One region of the Paenibacillus sp. FSL F4-0122 genome, then DNA from elsewhere that is predicted to be linked to it. Evidence: riboswitches for the same ligand, from Rfam matches in the RefSeq annotation. Region 1 holds a riboswitch; each other region holds the start of a gene.
What was found. Region 1 has a riboswitch for cobalamin ahead of MHH49_RS05265 (DUF4430 domain-containing protein). Riboswitches for the same ligand answer to the same signal wherever they lie in the genome.
Positions count from the first base shown of each region.

Region 2: linked by a shared signal. The riboswitch ahead of metE (5-methyltetrahydropteroyltriglutamate--homocysteine S-methyltransferase) and the one ahead of MHH49_RS05265 (DUF4430 domain-containing protein) in region 1 are both predicted to bind cobalamin.
Region 3: linked by a shared signal. The riboswitch ahead of MHH49_RS06015 (S-layer homology domain-containing protein) and the one ahead of MHH49_RS05265 (DUF4430 domain-containing protein) in region 1 are both predicted to bind cobalamin.
Region 4: linked by a shared signal. The riboswitch ahead of MHH49_RS07530 (anaerobic ribonucleoside triphosphate reductase) and the one ahead of MHH49_RS05265 (DUF4430 domain-containing protein) in region 1 are both predicted to bind cobalamin.

Region 1 is NZ_JBBODI010000001.1:1,230,186-1,234,010, reverse strand. It holds gene MHH49_RS05270 (GAP1-N2 domain-containing protein) at 1-980, shown strand, start outside; cobalamin riboswitch at 1,108-1,310, shown strand; gene MHH49_RS05265 (DUF4430 domain-containing protein) at 1,481-3,825, shown strand, end outside.
Region 2 is NZ_JBBODI010000001.1:4,408,763-4,412,587, reverse strand. It holds gene metE (5-methyltetrahydropteroyltriglutamate--homocysteine S-methyltransferase) at 1-1,639, opposite strand, end outside; cobalamin riboswitch at 1,795-2,000, opposite strand; gene MHH49_RS18995 (undecaprenyl-diphosphate phosphatase) at 2,100-2,960, opposite strand; gene MHH49_RS18990 (DedA family protein) at 3,011-3,634, opposite strand; gene MHH49_RS18985 (FtsX-like permease family protein) at 3,653-3,825, opposite strand, start outside.
Region 3 is NZ_JBBODI010000001.1:1,419,806-1,423,630, reverse strand. It holds gene MHH49_RS06020 (cellulase family glycosylhydrolase) at 1-1,565, opposite strand, end outside; cobalamin riboswitch at 1,908-2,108, shown strand; gene MHH49_RS06015 (S-layer homology domain-containing protein) at 2,272-3,825, shown strand, end outside.
Region 4 is NZ_JBBODI010000001.1:1,774,675-1,778,499, reverse strand. It holds gene MHH49_RS07530 (anaerobic ribonucleoside triphosphate reductase) at 1-1,975, opposite strand, end outside; cobalamin riboswitch at 2,218-2,452, opposite strand; gene MHH49_RS07525 (MTH1187 family thiamine-binding protein) at 2,831-3,139, shown strand; tRNA gene MHH49_RS07520 (tRNA-Thr) at 3,233-3,304, shown strand.

The DNA.
Region 1 (3,825 bases):
TAAAGCGTAAAGCCGGTTCCGACAAAGAAATCATCTATCGGTTTTTTGCTTGGTCGCAAGGCAATCCTTTATTTACGGTTTCGAATAAAAAGCTGCAACCGGGTTACCGCAAAGCGATTCTGAAGTATTTCCTGAGCAGTGATCGTGAAGCGTTCAAGAATCGGGAATTCCGAAAGAACTATGTCGCGGCAGCTCGGCCTGCTCTGCAAAATGTGTACAATGAAGCCCGCTCCCAACTGGCTTCCCCGCTGGCGCGCTGGATCAGCCGCAGCCGATTTCGACTCTTAATCTCCGGCTCCATTACGGGTATTCTGGTGATTATTGCAATTATCGTATTCAGTATGCTACGCCCGGATGATACGAAGACTGCTCTGCCGGGGACAAGCCCTGAGCCGACCCCTGTTCAGAGTGCAGGTAATGAGCTGCCTCCGGCTTCAGTATACTTGAAGGATCAGAGCGACGAAGGAGATAAGGGGAGCAGCATATTGGTGTTCACCTTCGCAAGTGCAGATGACTGTGTGCAGTTTCAACCGACTGAGATTAGTTTAATGTCTTCGTCTACAGAGATAGATAAAAGCTTTAAGGTCGCTGCTACGAATGGCACTTGTCCAGTGCCGTCAACGGATGGGACGGATGAGGGAAACGCCGCTGACGATTCAGATGCCGCTGGCACTACTGGAGGAACAGCAGAAGGTGCAGATGCTCCTAACGCAGTAGCTGATGCTTCTCCGTCTCCTACGCCTTCCTCTGATACTGAGGACAGCACTGGGTTGCCTTCCGCAACAGCTGTGACTGAAGGTGAACAACCATCCTATCAGGTTGAGGTTACATTGGAGCCTGGAGCGACAATTCTAGAGAAAAGTATGATCAAGGCCGGAAGATTTACATTGATCGTAGATCCCGACCCTAATATTCCACCAGCTTCTGATTCAAGTGCTGAACCCTCCTCAACTGCAAGTCCGGAAGGAACAGCCGAATAACAAGCTTTCTGAACAGCAATACCTACCGGCAGGTGGTGTATTGCTGTTCATTTTTTTGCTGCCCATACTAAGCTTTTCTATAGACATGCTATGTATTAATAGATATGATTATGGATGTCAAAATAAGATACTACATACTGGAAAAGGTGCAGACTCTATCAATCTAGTCGTCTGCTTAAAAGGGAAGTCCGGTGCAAGAGTCCGGCGCGGTCCCGCCACTGTATGTGCGGAGTTTTTCTTCTATAAGCCACTGCCCCGAAGGTAGGGTGGGAAGGTGAAGAACAGCGATGAAGCATCAGCCAGGAGACCTGCCTTTTTCGTGAGCGTTTCTATTCTTCGTGGGGTAAGAATGTGGAACATATACAGATGGACTGTTGGCAGGAAGCAAGCGCCTCAGCCTCGATTTGTAATCTTCCCTGACCGCCCTCCAAAGGGGCGGTCTTTATGTTATGCGTCTTATTCCCAGCAGTACCCATTCTTATACAGAAAGAGGTTAAACAATGAAGAAAATCATGTCTTCCAAGTTTGTAGCACTTGGGCTGGCCTTATTCATGGTCATTTCAATTCTAGGAACATCTCTTGCTCCGGCAGGACAAATATTTGCAGAAGCGAGCGCTGGCTCCGGTCTGGAAGCAACTGCTGCGGAGCGGATTAATGTTGCGGATGCGACTTATGCGGCTGCAGAATATCTCTTGAAAGGTGGCGTGCAATCGGATTGGCAAGCTATTGGATTAGCGCAAGCAGGATATAAGCTGCCAGCCAGTTACCATTCAGAGCTTGAGAAAAAAGTAAAGGATGCAGCTGGCAATTTCGCCAATGTAACCGATTATGCTCGAATCGTGCTCGCAGTGAGAGCGATTGGTGCAGATCCTACTAGCTTTGCTGGTAACGGAACGACTCCTGGCTATAATCTGATTGAGAAAATTTATAATAACAGCAAGCTCAGTGAACAGACGCTAAATAATCCGGTATATGCTTTACTTGCGCTGGATTCTGGTAAATATAATATCCCAAGTGACGCGAAATGGACGGCGGATAAGCTCCTTACGGAGATTCTCTCCAAACAGAATCCGGATGGGGGCTTTGCATTAACCTCAGGCGCAAGTGAGCCTGATATGACAGCGATAACCTTGACGGCTCTGGCGGCACATAAAAATAATCCCGAAGCCTACTTAGCAGGGCTACAAGCCGTAGCTTGGTTATCTGCAGCTCAAGATAGCCATGGGGGTTACGGTGACAGTGCTGAAAGTAGCGCACAAGCAATCCTTGGACTCACATCCTTCGGAGTTGATCCTAGTGGATTAGAATACACCAAAAACAAAGTGGATCTAATGGAGAACCTGCTTAGCTATCGTCTAGCTGATGGTAGCTTCACCCATAGCCGTGGTGGAAGCAGTGATGTTCTGGCGACAGAGCAAGGACTTCAGGCGCTGGTTGCGTATAATTTGCTGTATAAAGGAAGCAACAGTAAGCTATACGATTTTTCCAAATCCTCCGTTCAGAGCTCACTCATCTACGCTCCTGTAACGATTGAGGGACCACGGGCCACGTTGGCACAAGGGTACGCCTATGCTGGCAACGCACTTGGAGCGTTAGAGAAGCTGGCGCTTCAAACGAACTTGCCGATCACGAATCCTTCGGGCAGTTATGTGACTGGCATCGGAAGTATTGCTGCTGGAAGCTTTGGTGGTTATGACGGATGGATGTATGTTGTATCACGTGACGGAAAATGGATTAATCCCGATGTAGGCATGAGTGATTTTGTACTTAAAGATTCAGATCAGGTACTGGTTTATTATGCCGGAGATGACACTAAACTTGTGGATTCCGTTACCCTTTCCAAACAAAATCTTAAAGAGGGCGATTCTTTTACTGTCACTGTAACTAGTAAGACGTGGAAATGGGACGCTGCTACGAATACTTCCTCTCCTGTAACGGCAAAAGCTGCGGGTGTTCAGGTCCAAATTGGAGCTCACACGGTAACGACGAATGCTAAAGGTGAGGCCGTATTCTCAGGAAATGTGCCCGCAGGTGACTATACACTGTCTGTAACTGGCTACCGCGAAGGTAAAGCGCCAACGGTTGCTAAATATACAAAAGCTATAAAGGTAACTTCTAAGAATGTAACAGCTTCTCTTACCGTTGAAGGCCCGGAAGGATTGATTAGTGAAGGGACTTTAAAAGCCTCCAATGCTCTTGAAGCGTTGCAGCAACTAGGGTCTACCGATGATTTTAAAGTAGATATCACCAAATCGTCTTATGGCAACTTTGTATCAGGTATCCATGGAGTTTCGCAAGGTACTTACGACGGATGGTGGAGCTTCGTAGTATCACGCGGCGGGGAGTGGATATATCCAAGTGTGGGTATGGATGCGTTCGAACTACAGGAATCCGATCGTGTGCTTGTCTATTATGCAGGTGAAAATACACAGGTTATAGATTCTGTGGCGCTTTCCCCAACGCAGCCAAAAGCTAATGAAGCTTTTACCGTAAAGGTTTCCCAGAAAAAGTGGGTGTGGAATCAGGACAGCTTCACTTCTGATCCGGTTACCTCACCAGCTGCAGGTGTGCAGGTTTCGATTGGTGATAAGAAGGTAATCACGAATGAACAAGGTGTAGCTGTTGTTGAGGGGGGTCTCCCGGCAAATAGCTATACAATGACTGTTACCGGTTATGTTAAAGACAGCGTACCGAGCGTAGCGCGTTATACTCAGTCTCTGACTGTTGGATCGTCTGTTATTGCTCCAGCTAAAGCTACCGCTACCCTTTCAGTAATTGGAGATAGCCGGAAGGGAACCATCCTAGCCAGTACAACAGTAGCTCTAAAAGAGGGCGAAACGGCTTA
Region 2 (3,825 bases), 3.2 Mb from region 1:
CATAGACGCTTTCTTTAACAGTCATAGGCTGTATAAATGCAATATCCGCGTAGATCACCGGCGGCTTAACGCAACGGGAACCGTAGGATTGAACCCAGCCATTACTAGTAAACAAGTATCCATCCAGCTTTTCTCCGAAAAACTCCACCATATCTGTACGCTCGAACTCGCCGTGGACCAGAACATCCAGACCTAGCTTTTCTTGGAAGGTAATTGCATCCGCGATCTGCTCACGAACAAATCCATCATAACGCTCCTGATTCCAGACCCCTTTACGCCATTTCAATCTCGCCTGGCGCACTTCGACTGTCTGCGGAAAGCTACCAATTGTAGTGGTTGGCAGAAGTGGAAGCTGCCATTTCTCTTGCTGCACCTTTAAGCGCTCAGCAAAAGGCAGACTGCGTTGGTCTGGTAGAGCTGCAAGTGCAAGCACTTGCTCCGCCACATCCTTACGGCCACGCTCAGGTAGTGCGCGGAACGCTGCAATAGCTTCACGACTAGCGGCCAGCGCTGCTTGAGAAGCTTCTCCTTTATCTGCGATGGCTGCTCCGAGCAGACTAAGCTCTTTAAGCTTCTCATCGGCAAAGGCTAACGCATTCTTAACTGTCGCCTTCAGCTTCACTTCACCTTGAACGGTGACTGGGACATGCAGCAGACTGCAAGAAGGCTGAAGAATAAGACGATCAAGCGGTACATGAACGCTGAGCTTTTCTACCAGTTGCAGCTTAGCGTCTAAATCGGAACGCCAAATGTTCCGTCCATCAATAATTCCGGCACCCAGCCATTTGTCCTTCGGCCAGCCAAGACGTTCGATGGAAGCCAGATTCGTTCCACCATCGTGCACAAAGTCAAGACCCAAGCCTTGAACAGGCAGCTCTAGCAGTGCCTCCAGCGGCTCAGCAGCTTCAAAATACGTCTGTAAAATAATATTCAAGCCCGGCACGGAGCCGGCAATGTCTGTGTATATCGAGTTAAGCAGTGTTAATTCTTCTTTACTTATGCCTGTAACAATCGCTGGCTCATCGATTTGTACCCAGCTTACCCCTTCTTGCTTCAGTTCCTGTAGCAGTTGAACATAGACTGGAACAAAACGTGCAGCAATCTTGGCGATATCTGCCGCTGCGTAACCTTTGGACAGCTTAAGGAAGGTATACAGACCTAAAAGTACCGGTTTACCTTCAATCCCTGCCTGCGATTTAGCAAAACGATAAGCCGCTAGAGGTTTGTTTTCAGTCAGGCGTGGTGTTTGTGTGCCGATCTCTGGAACGATATAGTGATAGTTCGTATTGAACCATTTGGTCATCTCGCAGGCAGTAGCCTCAGCATTACCACGGGCCATTGCAAAATAAAGATCAAGCCCGATGTCGCCGCCATCATACGCATACCGTGGAGGTACGATTCCAAACATAACAGCCGCATCCAACACATGATCATAAAATGTAAAATCATTTACCGGAATAAGCTCAATTCCTGCTTCTTGCTGGGTCTTCAAATGCTGCAGCTGGATTGCTGCCATTTCGGAGCGGAATTGCTCCTCATTTATTTTCCCCTGCCAGAATGCCTCCAGTGCCTTTTTCCATTCGCGGTTCTTTCCGATTCTCGGATATCCAAGATTGCTTACTTTTACCTTATTCGTCATTTCGATACACTCCCTCTTCAATCTCTTATTTCAAACTCCAAAACTACTTGCTTTCCTATAAAAAAGAGCGCCCTTCCCTAAAAAAGTCAAAGGGAAAGACGCCCATGATATACCCATGGTTAACGTCTAACACCTCCCTATCTTCCGTAGGTGAAGCAGTGCTGTTGAAACAGGCAGGTCTCCTGGCTAGCGGCGTCAACATCTTGAGCAGTCTTCCCAGCAGTAGTAAATTGCCAGTGACCTCTGTTGCTCGAGATTCTTCCGTTACAGTGGCGGGACCGCATCGGCTTCGAACCGAATTTCCCTATTAAGCCTACCGAATTACTATTTTCCGGTCAGCACCTGTCTCCGATATCATTCATCATTTGAGTGTCTTAATCTGATGTCATCATACGTGAAAGCCCCAGCAATCTGCAATAGATTACTGGGGCTTCTGTTATATCGATTCCTTATAACGGACTTAGAAAAATACGAAATATACTACAGCAGCAAGAATTATACGGTATATAGCAAACGGTAAGAGCTTGATACGATTGATCAGTTTTAAGAAGAAACGCATCGATAACAGCGCAAATAGGAAGGCACTAATAAAGCCTGCAATAAAAAACGGCAGCGCGTCCATGGTGAAATATTGCCAGTTCTTCATCAGTGACAACAGACTGGCACCTGCCATGATGGGTACTGCCATAATAAACGTAAAATCAGCAGCGGCACGATGGCTCATCCCGAGGATTACGCCACCAGAAATCGTCGAGCCCGAGCGTGAAAATCCAGGCCATAACGAAAAACACTGTACAAGACCTACACCAAGTGCCTGTTTGTATGTAATCTGATCTACACTCTCAGTTCTGATCTTCTTCGGCCCAAACAGATCCGCAATAATCATTAATATAGCCCCGATCACTAGACCAATTAACACCGTTGAGGTAGAGAATAAATGCTCATCAATATAATCATTAAACAGAACACCTAACATACCTGCAGGCACTAACCCTACCAGAACCTGTGTCAGCTTGAGGTGCCCCCCCTGCTCTAACTGCGGTAGCTTCTCTGTTACAGGGTCCAACTGCTTACGGCTGAAACGCCTTAAGCCCAACAGATCAATGAATCGATTTCTAAAAATCACAACAACCGCTAATATAGAACCCAGTTGAATAACTATTTTGAAGGTATTTGCCGTATATTGTCCAAATAACTCCTGTGATTTCAGCCACATATCATCAACAATAATCATATGACCCGTGGAGGATACTGGAGCAAATTCGGTTAAACCTTCAACAAGCCCCAAAATAATGGCTTTAATAATCGTTAATAGCTCCATGTGTTTCCCTCCTTTTTAATAGTCATTTCTATTATCAGTCCTCCACCCGCTTAGCCCTCAGTGTTCATTCTCCGGCTGCGTTTGCGGAAGTACAGAAACCCAAGAATAACTAATCCGCCAGCAATTAGTACATAGACCACATTGGAGTACACATCCATGTACATGGCAATGTCTTCCCAGGATTCGCCCAAAGCCGCGCCAATAAGCACAAGCAGCAAATTCCATCCCAATGTGCCAATCGTTGTGAAGATCATAAATACTCCAAATTTCATACCTGACATTCCCGCCGGAATCGAAATCAGACTGCGGACCAGCGGAACCATCCGACAAAACAATACAGTCCAATAGCCATATTTATCAAACCAGGCGTCAGCCTTGTGGATATCTTTTTTAGTAACGCGAATTAGACCCCCCCAGCGTTCAACCAGTTTCTCTAACCGGCTCACATCCAATAATCGGCCAATATAATAGAGAATTACTGCACCCAGTAGTGATCCAGCAGTGGCAGCAATGATTACACCAGGGATCGTTAAGCTCGTCGTAGTGGTCATAAATCCTCCAAAGGGCAGGATCACTTCTGAAGGAATTGGTGGAAATATATTTTCAAAGGCCAGCATCAGAAAAATACCGAAGTAACCAAACTGCTCCATAAAATCTGTAATCCATGCTTGCATTCTTGTTACCCCCATTTCTCATATCAAGTTCTTCTTCAGGTTGCGTAAATAGCGGCTGCGAATAAAAAAGAAGTATAGTCCTTGAACAGCCAAATATCCGAGTAACACCGCGCCTGTCTCCGTTGCGATAGATAAGTAGAACAACCGTTGAAGCGCAATAAAGGCAAACACACTGTGTAAAATAGCTATTC
Region 3 (3,825 bases), 190 kb from region 1:
GAGAAGGTATTGCCGAATTCCTTAAATGGAGTCCAGTCCTGCGGACCTGCATTGCCACCAGCGGTATATACAGCTTCCATTGTGGCAAGCTGGTTACCATTAAAGGTGGTCGGAATGGCAAAGGATTCAGTCGTGCCTTTTGCATCGCTTAATTTAGCTGTGTCATACACAATCACCTTAAGTCTCCACGCAACACCCTTGTTGAATTTCAGAGTCAGTACGGCATTTTCACCGTATTTTTGGGAAGCTGTGAGCTTTTTGAGTTGGCTGGCTTTGAGGATGAGCTCCTCACCATTTAATGTGTAATCTTTACCTTTGGTCAGATATTTTCCGTTGGCACTAATGGTGGTTAGCTTATTACCGTTCAGGTTTAGCTTAACCTTGGTATCTTTGATTTGTGCACCTTTTTTTAGGTAGACCAAATCGCTTTCGGTGCTGGAGGAACGCTCCTTCAGACCAGACATTAATACATTGTGGAGTTCAGGATCAGACCACTTATAAGTTTTACGGTTGAAATGCTGCCCGTTATCCCAGAGCATGGAAGTCATTTTCTTTTCTTTCAAATAATAAGTCAGATACTCGAAGAATTTAAGCTTCTCGCCCTGTTCAATCACACCCGTGTCTTTATCGAAACCTAATAAACCAAATTCGCCGACGATGACAGGGATGCCTTTAGCTACAAATGTATTGTAAACGTTATCAAAAGTTTGAGTGATATCGTTTTTTGTATCTTTTTCAAATGTGGTGTAACCGGCAATGTTCACACTAAAAGGCCAGAAGCCATAGAAGTGAACGGTCGCAATAATATTCGGATCGTTTAGAGCCGTAATCGTCTTATAGAGATGATCCATTCTTGTTTGTGTAGGTGAAGACTCTAATGAAGGTAATACAAGTGGGCGGAGGTCGTTTTTCCCACCGGATTTCCGCACGATCTGATAGAAGGAGTTATTGAGTTCAGTAAGCATTTGCTCCATTTTTGCTTCGTCTGTGCTTCCACCATCGGTGAACCGAGGTTCATTTATGCTCTCGAACATCAGCTTATCGGATTTGTCCTTAAAGCGATCGGCAATTTGAGTCCAGGCTGCATTATAACGCGCCAGCGTTTCATCGTGTTTTTCTTCCATATGGCTTACCCATAGCCAGGAATCATGATGGACATTAATCATGACATAAAGCTTGGCGTCCAGTGCCCAGCCGACAACTTCTTCCACACGGTCGAGGTAGGCTTTTTCTAGGGTATAGTCTGGTGCCGCACCCATGTGAGTATCCCAGGTCACAGGAATCCGAATACTTTTATAGCCTTGAGCGGCGATCTTTTTAATAAGTTCTTGGGTCACACGAGGATTGCCCCAGGAGGTTTCGTCCTCACCTGTAGCATCTAAAGTATTACCGAGGTTCCATCCGGGCTGCATTTCGTCTACATAGGATTGGATCTTACTCTTTGGCGCTGCCTTAGCTTGTTGCTCATCCTTAGTTGCAGCTGCAGCCATGGATGAGAACAGAGAGAGCAGAAGAGCGGTGACAAGTGTCAATGATAAGAAGGATTTCTGGATTCGCGTAGTCATTGAATTCTCCTTTGTGAGATAAATTTAGGATGCTTGGACCTGGCTTTGACGCTGTACTTGATGGTTAGATGAACACGAACACCTCCACTGTTATTTTTGTAAACGCTTTCTGAATATACCCTAACATAGAATTCACTCAGCGAGTACCTTACTAATTTGTGGCAAATTCATATAAGAATTAGTGATTTAAATTAATTTTCCCCACAGTTGGATAAAGAAATTATTTAAATATCCCTACTCGTAGAAATTGGTTATTCAATAGGATTATCTCTAGCTGCCCGTTATACAAAAAAGAAATATAACATGACAAAAGCATATATATTAGATATGATGAAGCATGAAAATTTAAAATTAGAAATAGGTGCCAACTATGAATGTTGCGGAAGTACAATCATAGATTGGTTAAATGGAAAGCGGGTGTGAATCCCGCGCGGTCCCGCCGCTGTAAAAGAGGAGTCCTTGCAAAATGCCACTGGGAAACTGGGAAGGCAGCAAGGGTGATGATACTTGAGCCAGAATATCTGCCTTTTTCTGTTACACCATCAAACTCTACGATCGATAGAGAGGTGCTTGAATAGTGTTGGCCATCTATTATTGTGGTTCACTATCTTAACCTCTTGACGTTTATGTTGAGTGGTTTTTTTGTGGTTATAAGAAAGTTTATTCTGTTTTTTATCATAGGTATGAAGGGAAGGGTTATGGAAAAATGAAGAAAAATAAGTTTTTAGCGTGGTTACTCATTGTAGCTGTATTTATCACGACATTCTCTACAAGTGTTATCCCAGCTCAAGCAAATGGAGCAAGCTCTACTCTTAAAGGGTACGTAACTGTAGCCGTAGAGAAATTCACCGTAGGCCAAGGGTATATTAAGGAACCTATTAAAGTTCCGATTTATGAAGGCGATAATGGCGCATCTTTAATAACACGTGCGCTAGGAGATGGGAATTATAGATATTTAGGAAATATAGATAGTGGTTTTTATTTATCAGAAGTTAAAGATAGTGGCAGAAGCGAAGTCAATATTCCACAATATATTTTAGATATGATTTCAGCTGATGGGAATACAGTCGGCACTAAAGCAGACCCAGAGTGGTTAAGTCAGTTTGACTATACTTCCATGTCGGGTTGGATGTATGCAGTAAATAATGTGTTTCCTCCGTTTGGGATGACCGATTATAAGCCTCAAGACGGTGATATCATTCGAACTCAGTTCACCACTTATGGCTATGGTTCTGATCTTGGTGGCTGGGGAGAAATCCCCGTTCAACTTGCCAATAAGGATGCTTTAACTGCGGAAATCGCCGAGATTAACAGTGACCCTAATAAAGAAACTATTTTGGACAGACCAGTAGTACAATCGGCAGTTTATCAAGCCTATTCCGTGCTCGAAAATATGGCAAGCTCTCAAATAAGTGTAGATCATGCACTTGTAGGGCTTAACCATGCATTAGACATAGAACCCCCTGTTATTACTGTAAGTGGCATACAAGATAAACAGGAAGTATCTAATAAAGAAATAAGCTTCAAAGTAGCTGTCACAGACAATGTATATAGTGACATCATTCCAGAAGTGAAGCTGAATGGTGTTACTTTATCACCTGCGAATGGGGAGTACAAAGCTTCTCTGAATTCAGGCAGTAATGCAATTACTGTAACGGCTCTTGACGGAGCTGGAAACAAAACAAATGTAACTTATCAAGTTACTTACAAACTGGAAACTACAGTTGCCGTCAAACAACAGTTAGATAAAAGCCTTGCCTATATTCTAAACACTGTAAAGAATCCGTCGTTTGGAACAGGTAGTGGAGAATGGTCGATCCTTTCTCTGGCACGGGCGAACTATACAGTACCTAACGGTTATTACGATCTTTATTACAACAATGTAGCAACGAAAATAGCATCGATCATTAAAGAGGATGGAAAACTCGACGCCAATAAAAGCACAGAGAATTCCAGAGCGATTCTTGGGCTTACCTCTATCGGAAAAGATATCACAAATGTTGCGGGATATGATCTGAGAAAAGCACTCGCTGATTATCAATATATCCAAAAGCAAGGCAATAATGGTCCGATTTTTGCTCTGATTGCGCTAGATAGCCATAACTATGAGATCCCAGTAGTTGATGGAGTTACAGAACAGACCACAAGAGAAAAACTAGTTCAGTACATTTTAGATAAAGAGGTTAAAAAAGGTACAGCAGAAGCTGGTGGCTGGGCATTAGGCGTAACCAAAGCCGATGTCGATATGACTGCGATGGCG
Region 4 (3,825 bases), 540 kb from region 1:
TAACGCGATCCCGTACTTCAGCTTGTTTGGCGGCATTAAAGCGGGTCTGATAGTCGCCGGTTAAATAACCTGTAACTCTGCGCAAACGGCGGATGTGCACGTCATTCTCATGTGCGTTGCAGGAAGGGCAGTTTGTCCCAATTACGCCTTCGTATCCACAGCTGGAGCAGCGGTCAATCGGATGGTTAATGCTGAAATAACTGACCTGTTGTTCGAGCGCATATTTAATGATTTTGATAAAAGCCGATGGGTTGTTGCGGGCATTGCCGTTTAATTCGACATAAGAAATAGCCCCGGCATTGCAGTATTCATGGAAAGGAGCTTCCAAGCTGATCTTCTGAGCAGCACCCAGATCGAAGTATACAGGGATGTGAAAAGAGTTCGTATAATATTCACGGTCGGTTACGCCCGGAATGGAACCCAGTACCTTGCGGTCAACTTTGGTGAATTTACCGGACAAACCTTCTGCTGGAGTTGCGAACAGGGTGATGTTAAGATCCAGTTCCTCACTTTTCCGATCGCAATAGTCCCGCATATGACGCACGATAGCCAGCGCCTTGGCATGAACTTCCATATCCTCGCCATGGTGTTTGCCGTACATAGCTTTCATACATTCCGCCATACCGATGAAGCCAAGAGACAGACTGCCATGCTTCAGCAGATCGCCTACAGTGTCATCAGGTGCAAGATGCTCGCCGCCTTCCCAGACGCCTTCTCGCATCATGAAATCGGAAGCTTTAGCTTTTTGTGCGGTTTGGATGTGGAAGCGATGAAGAAGTCCTTCCAGCGCAATATCCATGTAATGATTTAGATCTTCATAGAAGCCAGCTTCGTCTGCGATGGTACGTCTGCCTGTTACTGTGCCGTGTGCCAGACCTAGCCGAACCAGATTCAGTGTATTAAAGGAAAGGTTGCCCTTCCCAGAGCAATGATTACGCCCAAAACGGTCACCGAGCACTCGGGTTCGGCAGCCCATTGTAGCGAACTCCGTATCAGGATCACTTGGATCATAATACTGCAAGTTGAGCGGAGCGTCCAGATTAGCGAAGTTTGGATATAGTCTGCGCGCAGAACATTCAGCCGCTTTTAGGAACAGTTCATAGTTAGGATCGCCTTGCTGTTGATTGATTCCTTGCTTGCATTTGAAGATTTGAATCGGGAACACTGGTGTTTCTCCGCTGCCAAGTCCGTTCATAGTTGCGGTTAGCAGAGAACTGATCACAAGCTGACCTTCTGGTGAAGTACAAGTACCGTAGTTGATGCTGGTAAACGGTATTTGTCCACCGGATCGGCTGGACATGGTATTCAGATTATGTACCATACTTTCAGCCGCTTGCAGGGTTTCGATTTCGGTTTCCTTTAGTGCAAAACGGAACGCTCTTGGATATAACTCCGCCAGATCGGTCCGGCTCATCGTAATCTCGCCCAAAGATTCGTCAGCTTGTCCTTCTTCAAAATAATCCAGACCCTTGCGGAACAGCTTGGCGAAGGATTTGGTTACATAAGGTGCCAGATCGTAATCGAGTTTATTGGCGGATACACCACCATATTGAGCATTTTGCTGGGATTGGAAAATAATCGCTACCAGAGACATAGCTGTCATTATTGAGTTCGGAGGACGAACGCTGCCGTTGCCGGTATTGAAACCTTCACGGAGAAGTTTATCAAACGGGATAAAAATACAGTTCGTCGTTCCAATCGCGTATTGATCCAGATCATGCACATAGACGACATTGTCATCAATAGCCTGCACTAGCTGTGGCGGCATCGTAAAATTGCGGGCGTACCATTTTGAATATTCACTGCCGAACTTGCTCATTTTACCGGAGAAACTCTCTCCATTCAAATTGGCATTCTCGCGCAATAGGTCCATATCCCGACTGTCGATAATATCCCGGCCTAAATCAATGAGCTCTTCTAAAAGAACTTCCCGTGCATTTTCTACTCCATTAAATTGTCTCTCCAACAACGTCATTGTACAGCTCTCCTCTCAGTATAAAAGAAAAACATCTATCATCAAATCCATATATCCATAAGAAGTTGGACTGCTATAAGCAGTCGTATATTTGTTCAGATTACATAAAAAAAGCATCCCCTACCCGAGGATGGCAGAAAATGCCCGATGCGTTATGTAAATATCCACACGGATATTTGCAGAGGTCTCTACGTAGATGACCGCATGCGGACACCATCCCTGTTCCTCGCAGGCATCAATAGTTGGTGTCGTCGAAACAGGTAGGTCTCCTGGCTTCCGTGGGATCTCTCGGCGCCTTCCCAAGGGTGTTCCTAACCCTCAGTGGCATTTGCCGGGAGATGTGGATTCTCAAGCTTCCCAGAAGCTTAAGAAGGCCATCCGGTTACAGTGGCGGGACCGCAGCGGATTCTCACCGCGCTTCCCTATTAAGCTCTAAATCCGGTTAAGGATCAAAGCGCCTGTCTCCACTATATTTTGTTGTCGTTAGATAAAAATAACCCAAGATGTTGTGTTTGTAAACAGTTTTTTAGAAAACCCGCGCGGGGAGCGGGTTCTTTAAAAGTACTCCACAAATGATCCACAGGCTGTCCATAAGTAATCCACAATTGATCCACAGGGAGATGCGAAATGATTCATAAATTGTCCGAAAAGATGCCACAAAGAGTCCATAAATATAGTGCAGATGACCCTAGAATTTGCTCATGAGAAAATACTCTTAGCCCAAAGTCATATTTTGGAGTAATCAGAAGAAATAGAAGAGATAAGGGAGGATAATCTTGCTTAGTTTGTGACAGAGCGGTGGAATTGTTACAATGGAAGGAGACAGCTACTATAAAATTTCGAGGAGGTATTCTCATGCCTATTGCTGAAGTTACAGTTATTCCAATTGGAACAGGCAGCACCAGTCTTAGCAGCTATGTTGCGGATATGCAGCGGGTGCTGAAGACAGTAGAAGGGATTACTTATGAACTTACGTCCATGGGGACGATCATCGAAGGGCCTCTGCAACGCATTTTTGCTGCGGTAGAAGCTTTGCATGAGTCTCCTTTTGACGCAGGTGCAGAACGTGTCTCTACCTCACTTAAAATAGACGACCGCCGCGATAAACCCTCTACTAGCCGTGGAAAGTTAGAGTCTGTGGAGCGTAAGCTACAGGTGGATTAGCAGTTTAGAAGGGCGGAAAACAGGGAGAAATAGGCTTGCGTTTCTGGCTGGAAGTTGTATAATATTTTTTGTTTGACAGAAAAACAGCGTTAAGCTGGTGTAGCTCAGGGGTAGAGCAACGCACTCGTAATGCGTAGGCCGGGGGTTCAATTCCCTTCACCAGCATATCTAAGAATGGCGCAATGGCGCGGTTTTCCGGGATTCCGGGACCGTGCCATTTTTCATTAAATCCCCTGGCTTCTAACATTCTTCTAAAAGATAAGACATGGCGAAATCGCTAATGAAAACGGTATGACTAGTGGTCACTGTCGAGCAGATGGAAGGCGTGTCGCAAGCTGACAGCAATCAGAATGAAGGATAGTGGAGGAGGAGCAGCATAAGCTGCTTTTTTCTTGCGGGGGCAGATCGGTTAGATGGTAATTACTATAAAAATAAAAAAGACACCACAAGGTGTCTTAGTACAGATACTTTTCGCTCGAATTTCACGAGCTCGTCAGTGAACTGAGTTCATAAGCAAGACTGGCTACGGCTAACAGATGAAGAGATAAAGTAATATCAATGTTAAAATGTGCAGTAATATTAATTTTCATAGATAACCACGCTCCTAAAGTATAAATACACATAAAGAAAACTTTATAAAGCGTTTGGCCTGCCATCATCAGTGCCAGGTAGCCATCCTGTACAGA